2 regions of the Stenotrophomonas sp. AB1(2024) genome follow, and region 1 is predicted to be linked to the other one. Evidence: riboswitches for the same ligand, from Rfam matches in the RefSeq annotation. Region 1 holds a riboswitch; the other holds the start of a gene.
The links. A riboswitch is a leader RNA that binds a small molecule or an ion and turns the genes downstream of it on or off. The one in region 1 is predicted to bind glycine.
Positions count from the first base shown of each region.

Region 1 (3,393 bases):
ACCCGGACCTGGATGGCAGCTTCCAGATCAACAAGGGCCTGCGCGTTGCCCGCGGCCTGCTGCGCGACATCAACAAGCTGGGCCTGCCTGCCGGCGTTGAATTCCTCGATGTGATCTCGCCGCAGTACATCGCCGACCTGGTGGCCTGGGGCGCGATCGGTGCGCGTACCACTGAAAGCCAGGTGCATCGCGAGCTGGCGTCGGGGCTGTCGTGCCCGGTCGGCTTCAAGAACGGTACCGACGGCAACATCAAGATCGCCGCCGATGCGGTGGGCGCGGCGTCCAACCCACATCATTTCCTGTCGGTGACCAAGCAGGGCGACACGGCCATTGTTGCCACGGCCGGCAACCCGGATTGCCACGTGATCCTGCGTGGCGGCAAGGTGCCCAACTTCGATGCGGCCAGCGTGGACGCGGCCAGCCAGACCCTGGTCAAGGCGCAGCTGCCGGCACGGCTGATGATCGATGCCAGCCATGCCAACAGCAGCAAGAATCCAGAGAACCAGCCGAAGGTGATTGCCGACATCAATGCGCAGCTGGCCGCAGGCGAAGAGCGCATCGTCGGGGTGATGGTGGAGAGCCACCTGGTGGCTGGTCGCCAGGATCTGGTGGAGGGCCAGCCGCTGATCTACGGCCAGAGCATCACCGACGGGTGCATCGGCTGGGACAGTTCGCTGGCTGTGCTCGAATCGCTGGCCGAAGCCGTGCGTGCGCGGCGCGCGCGGCGTCTGTCCGAGGCGGCTTGACCCCGTAGGGAGCCGGCCGCCGGCCGGCTCCACGAAAGATCAGCTCTACCGGGAGGTGGTGTGAATCGCACCGAGTTCATCCTGGACGCCGCATGCGACAGGGCACGCGAGGTGCTGGCCGACCAGATGCAGTTCACGTTGAACGCTGAACAGCTGCAGCGCTTCAACGCGCTGCTGGACGCGCTGCTGGACGCGCCGCTGGAAGACAACCCGGCGCTGCGCCGGTTGCTGAGCACGCCAGCGCCTTGGGAACGGTGAGCCCTTGTGGCTCTCCGCTCCAACGCCGCTGCATGCCGGCCATCTGCTGGATGACTTCCGCTGCAGCACCCCAGCCCTGGCGAAATGGCTGCTTGAACGCGCACGCCAGAACCAGGCATCCGGCGCATCACGATGCTTCGTCGCCTGCGATGAGCAGCATCGCGTTGTCGGCTACTGCGCGCTCTCAGTCGGTTCGATGGTGCATGAAGCCGTTCCCGGACGAATCCGCCGCAACATGCCCGATCCCATCCCGGTCATCGTGTTGGGGCGGCTGGCGGTACATGCGGACAGGGCTGGGCAAGGCATTGGCCAGGGCTTGTTGAAGGATGCCGTGCTACGTGCGCTGCAGGCGTGCGGCCAGGTCGGAGCCCGTGCGTTGCTCTGCCATGCCCTCGATGAGCCCGCCAAGGCGTTCTATCTCAAGCACGGTTTCATCGCTTCACCGATTCAGCCTCTCACGCTGATGCTGCCCCTCACTCACCGAAGGTAGGTACCGACCGTTGGTCGGTACGCGCTAATGCACCTCGTCGCGGTACACGAACTTCGGCATCTCCCACTTGAAGTGGATGGCCAGCAGGCGGAACGCGAAGCCGCCGCCCAGGCACCACAGGGTGGCGGCATTGAGCGATATGCCCAGTTCGAGCAGGCCCAGCCACGCGGCGCCGGTGAGCAGGGTGATCACCGCGTACAGTTCCTTCTGGAAGATCAGTGGCACTTCATTGCACAGCACATCGCGCAGCACGCCGCCGAAGGCGCCGGTGAGCATGCCGGCGATCAGCACGATCGGCACCGCGTGGCCGCCGTCGCGCGCCACCGCACAGCCGATCAGCGTGAAGCAGATCAGCCCCAGGCCATCGAGCACCAGGAAGGTACGGCGGAAGTGGTGCATCCAGCGCGCCACCCAGGTGGCGATCAGCGCCGCGCAGATGGTGAAGCCCAGGTATTCCGGATGCTTCACCCAGCCCAGCGGGTAGTGGCCCAGCACGATGTCGCGCAGCGAGCCACCGCCGAGGGCGGTGACGCAGGCGATGATGACCACGCCGAACAGGTCCATCCGCCGCCGCCCGGCAGACAGCGCGCCGGTCATGGCTTCGGCGGAAATGGCGATGAGGTAGATCAGGGACAGCAACATGCGACGGCTCCGGGTGGGGCGGGCAGGGCGGAAGCGCGCACGCACCACGCCAGCGCCGCAGCACTGTCGTGGGGTGGGGTTCCGTTGCCGCTCCCGCTGTCCTTTTGCCTGAGAGTTCAGTGGCCAGGCCACGTGCCCCTTCGGCGGGTCATTGAAGACCTCTCTCCAGATCGGCGTGTTGGATGCATGGTTGGTGGCCTATCGAGCCACCGGCCTGAGCGATTATGGGAGCCTGCGCCTTCGGCGGGCGCCAGCGCGGCGCCTCTCTCCTGCATCCGGAGTGGATTCTAACAGCCAGCGCCCCCGCGCCGGTGGATAATCCTGGTATGCCCGCTGAACCTGCCCCCTGGTTTGTATACCTGCTGGAATGCCGCAACGGCACGTATTACGCCGGCATCAGCAACGACGTGGACGCCCGCTTCCAGGCCCACCTGTGCGGCAAAGGGGCGCGCTACACCCGCGCCAACCCGCCGGTGAGGGTGCTGGCCATGCGCGCCTACCCCGACCGGTCGGCGGCATCGAAGGCCGAATGCGAGCTCAAGCGTCAGCCACGTGCACGCAAGCTGGCATGGCTGCAGCAACCGTAGCGCCGGACCCTGCCCGGCACTGTATGGTGTGATTTCCACCGCCCGGCCCCTGCAATGACCGATATCGACCCACGCAAGGCGCACAGCATGATCGGCAAGACCGTTCTTGCCGGCATCACCTACCTGGACGCCGACGGCAACGCGCTGGAACACCGGCAGCTGGCAGGCGAGGTACTGCGTATCAATGACGAGGAGGGCGTGGTGCTGGCCAGCGCGCTGGACGGCCAGGAAGTGTTCCTGCCGCCCACGCTGGACCACTACACGCCAGCGGCGCCGGGCGACTACACGCTGCGCTCAATGGCGCTGACCATCACCGACCCGGACTACCTGTGCACCTGGGATGTGCGTCTGGCTCCCGGCAACGACCCGTGACCGGATGACCGGATGACCGGTGGAACGACGCCCTGCGTCGCTGCCCCCGTCAGTGCCCTGGAGCCCCGGGTCGCCGGTCGTCCTGGTCATCACCAAAGATGATCCGCGCGCTGCGCTGGCCGCTCCAGTACGCCACGGCCCAGTTGAGCAGTACCACGATGCGGTTGCGGAACCCGATCAGGAAGAACACGTGCGCGGCCAGCCAGAACCACCAGGCCAGCACGCCCGACAGCTGCAACCGGCCCAGGTGGACGATGGCCGCCATGCGCCCGATCGTGGCCAGGTTGCCGAAGTCCTG
Region 1 is NZ_JBBHKO020000001.1:1,485,407-1,488,799, reverse strand. It holds gene WIX41_RS07050 (3-deoxy-7-phosphoheptulonate synthase) at 1-746, shown strand, start outside; gene WIX41_RS07045 (DUF1778 domain-containing protein) at 807-1,004, shown strand; gene WIX41_RS07040 (GNAT family N-acetyltransferase) at 1,009-1,494, shown strand; gene WIX41_RS07035 (trimeric intracellular cation channel family protein) at 1,519-2,136, opposite strand; glycine riboswitch at 2,225-2,315, opposite strand; glycine riboswitch at 2,336-2,418, opposite strand; gene WIX41_RS07030 (GIY-YIG nuclease family protein) at 2,463-2,723, shown strand; gene WIX41_RS07025 (hypothetical protein) at 2,778-3,095, shown strand; gene WIX41_RS07020 (NAD(P)/FAD-dependent oxidoreductase) at 3,145-3,393, opposite strand, start outside.

Region 2 (3,393 bases), 1.7 Mb from region 1:
CACCTGGCCGCCATGCTTGTGGATGATCTCGCAGATCTCGACGACTTCTTCCTCGAACACGCCGTGCGTGGAGGGGTAGGTCATCATGATCGCGGCCAGGCGGTCGCTGTACTTCTCGGCGTTGATGCGGATGTCGTCCACGTCGACATTGCCGTTGCCGTCGGTCTTGGTCACCACCACCTTCATGCCGCACATCTGTGCGGAGGCCGGGTTGGTACCGTGCGCCGAATCGGGAATCAGGCAGACATCGCGATGGCCTTCGCCGCGCGAGCGGTGGTAGGCGCGGATCGCCAGCAGGCCGGCGTATTCGCCCTGCGCGCCGGAGTTCGGCTGCAGGCTCACCGCGTCGTAGCCGGTGCACTCGACCAGCATCGCTTCCAGCCCGTCGATCAGTTCCTTGTAGCCAAGTGCCTGGTCGGCCGGGGCCAGCGGGTGGATGTTGGCGAACTCCGGCCAGGTCACCGGGATCATCTCGGCAGTGGCGTTGAGCTTCATGGTGCAGCTGCCCAGCGGGATCATGGTGCGATCCATTGCCAGGTCCTTGTCGGCCAGCGAGCGCAGGTAACGCAGCAGCTCGTGTTCGCTGTGGTGGGTATTGAACACCGGGTGGGTCAGGAACGCGCTGGTGCGCACCAGGCCAGCCGGCAGGGCGTCGGCGGTGGCAGCGTCCAGCGCTTCCACATCCACGCTGGTACCAAACAGCTGACCCAGCGCGACGATGTCGGCGCGGGTGGTGGTCTCATCCAGGCTGATGCTGACCGCTTCGCTGTCGATCGCGCGCAGGTTGATGCGCGCGGCGGCGGCCTTGGCGTGGATCGCCTTGGCGTCGATGTCCTTGACGTGCAGGGTGTCGAAGAACTGCTCGCCGACGTTGATGCCGGCATTGCGCAGCGCCGCGGCCAGGATCGCGGCCAGGCGGTGGGTGCGGCGGGCGATGCGGGTCAGGCCATCCGGGCCGTGGTACACGGCATACATCGAGGCCATCACCGCCAGCAGCACCTGCGCGGTACAGATGTTGGAGGTGGCCTTCTCGCGGCGGATGTGCTGCTCGCGGGTCTGCAGGGTGAGGCGGTAGGCGGCGTTGCCCTGCGCGTCGACTGACACGCCGATCAGGCGGCCCGGCATCGAGCGCTTGTAGGCATCGCGGCAGGCCATGAAGGCCGCATGCGGGCCGCCAAAGCCGAACGGCACGCCGAAGCGCTGCGAGTTGCCCACCACGATGTCCGCACCCCATTCGCCGGGGGCGGCGATCAGGGTCAGCGCGAGCAGGTCGGTGGCTACGGCGACCAGGCCGCCGCGCGCGTGCACGGCATCGGCCAGTGCCTTGTAATCGCCGATATGGCCGAAGGTGTCCGGGTACTGCAGCAGCACGCCGTAGGCGTCCGCTTCCAGCGCTTCGGCCGGGGTGCCCACGCGCAGCACGATGCCCATCGGCTCGGCGCGGGTGCGCAGCAGTTCCAGCGTCTGCGGGTGCACGGCGTCGTGCACGAAGAAGGTGTCGGACTTGGACTTGGCCGAACGCTTGGCCAGGGTCATCGCTTCGGCGGCGGCGGTGGCTTCATCCAGCAGCGAGGCGTTGGCGATCTCCATGCCGGTCAGGTCGGCGCACAGGGTCTGGAAGTTGATCAGCGCTTCCATGCGGCCCTGCGAGATCTCGGCCTGGTACGGGGTGTAGGCGGTGTACCATGCCGGGTTTTCCAGCACGTTGCGCAGGATGACGTTCGGGGTGAGGGTGCCGTAGTAGCCCTGGCCGATGAAGGTGCGGAACACCTGGTTCCGGTCGGCGATGGTGCGGATCTTGGCCAGCGCTTCCACTTCGGTCAGCGAGCCGGGCAGCGCCAGCGCGGCAGGCGACTTGATCCCGGACGGCACGATGGCGTCGGTCAGTGCGTCCAGCGAGGCGTGGCCGACCACGTCGAGCATCTGCGCGATTTCGGCGTCGTTGGGGCCGATGTGGCGTTCGACGAACGCGTGGTGGTGTTCAAGCTCGCGCAGGGTAGGGGCGGCCGTTGAGGGGCGGGTCTGGGACATGGCTGGCATCCAAAAGAGTGGGCACGCACGTTCGGAAGCGCGGACGGGGCGTGTCGTGGGCGACAACGATCCACCGGACCCTGCGGTCTTCCTGGGTGCCCCTCTGTCCTTTTGCCTGAGAGTTTGGAAGCGCGCGGCTGCGTGCTTCGTGCCCCTTCGGCGCCGGCACTGGCCGGTCTCTCCAGAGTTTTGGTGCGGGTGGTATCGGGCCTGAGCGATTACGGGCGTTGCGCCTTCGGCAGCGGGGTGTCCGCTTCTCCCACCATGTAGCCCGGCAATTATAGCCCAGCGGCCTTGCTGGCAACGCCCGTCCGGCACATGAACAGGGGGCGCAGACCGGTCCGTAACCGACCGCCGGGCATGGTGCCAGGCAGGCGGACGGCCTATCATGGCCGGATCCTCGTATTCATCAGGCGCCACCGCAGGCTGCGGCCGGCGCCTTGCGTGCGTTCGCGCACGGCCGCTGACGGAAGACCCGATGACACCCGCCTCACCCTCCACCCGCCGCCTGGCCCTGCTGCTTGCCGGCCTGGCCATGTTCGGCCCGTTCTCGATCGACACCATCTTCCCTGCGTTCCTGCTGCTGGGCGAGCGCATGCAGGTCGACCAGGTGGCGGTGCAGCAGACGGTCAGCGTGTACCTGCTGTTCTACGGCCTGATGAGCCTGGCGCACGGCCCGCTGTCGGACGCGTTCGGTCGCCGCCGGGTGATCCTGGGCGGGCTGGTGCTGTTCATTGCGGCCTCGATCGGCTGTGCGTTGTCGCGCGACCTGACCACGCTGCTGGTGTTCCGCGCGCTGCAGGGCGTCACTGCCGGCGTGGGCGTGATCGTGGGCCGCGCAGTGATCCGCGATCTGTACCACGGCGCCGACGCGCAGCGGCTGATGAGCCAGGTGTCGATGATCTTCGGCATTGCCCCGGCCATCGCGCCGATCATCGGCGGTTGGATCCTGCTCGGCGGCGGTGACTGGCCGTTGATCTTCTGGTTCCTGGTGGTGTTTGCGCTGGTGTTGCTGGTGGCCACCGGCAAGTGGCTGCCGGAAACCCACCCGGTTGAAGCACGCACGCCGCTGTCCACCCGCGCGCTGCTGCGCAGCTACCTGCAGATGGGCACCAACCCGCGCCTGTTGCGCCTGGCTGCGGCCGGTGCGTTCAATTTCTCCGGCATTTTCCTGTACGTCGCCTCCGCACCGGTGTTCGTGATGCAGCACCTGCACCTGGACGAGGGCGGCTTTGCCTGGCTGTTCATTCCCACCATCGGCGGCATGACCATGGGTTCGTTCCTGTCCGGGCGCATGGCCGGGCGGATCACCGCAGCGCGGCAGGTGGGGATCGGTTTCAGCCTGTGCGCGGTGTCGGCGCT
Region 2 is NZ_JBBHKO020000001.1:3,143,727-3,147,119, forward strand. It holds gene gcvP (aminomethyl-transferring glycine dehydrogenase) at 1-2,040, opposite strand, end outside; glycine riboswitch at 2,125-2,226, opposite strand; gene WIX41_RS14060 (multidrug effflux MFS transporter) at 2,510-3,393, shown strand, end outside.
Region 2: another riboswitch for glycine. It lies ahead of gcvP (aminomethyl-transferring glycine dehydrogenase); the one in region 1 lies ahead of WIX41_RS07035 (trimeric intracellular cation channel family protein).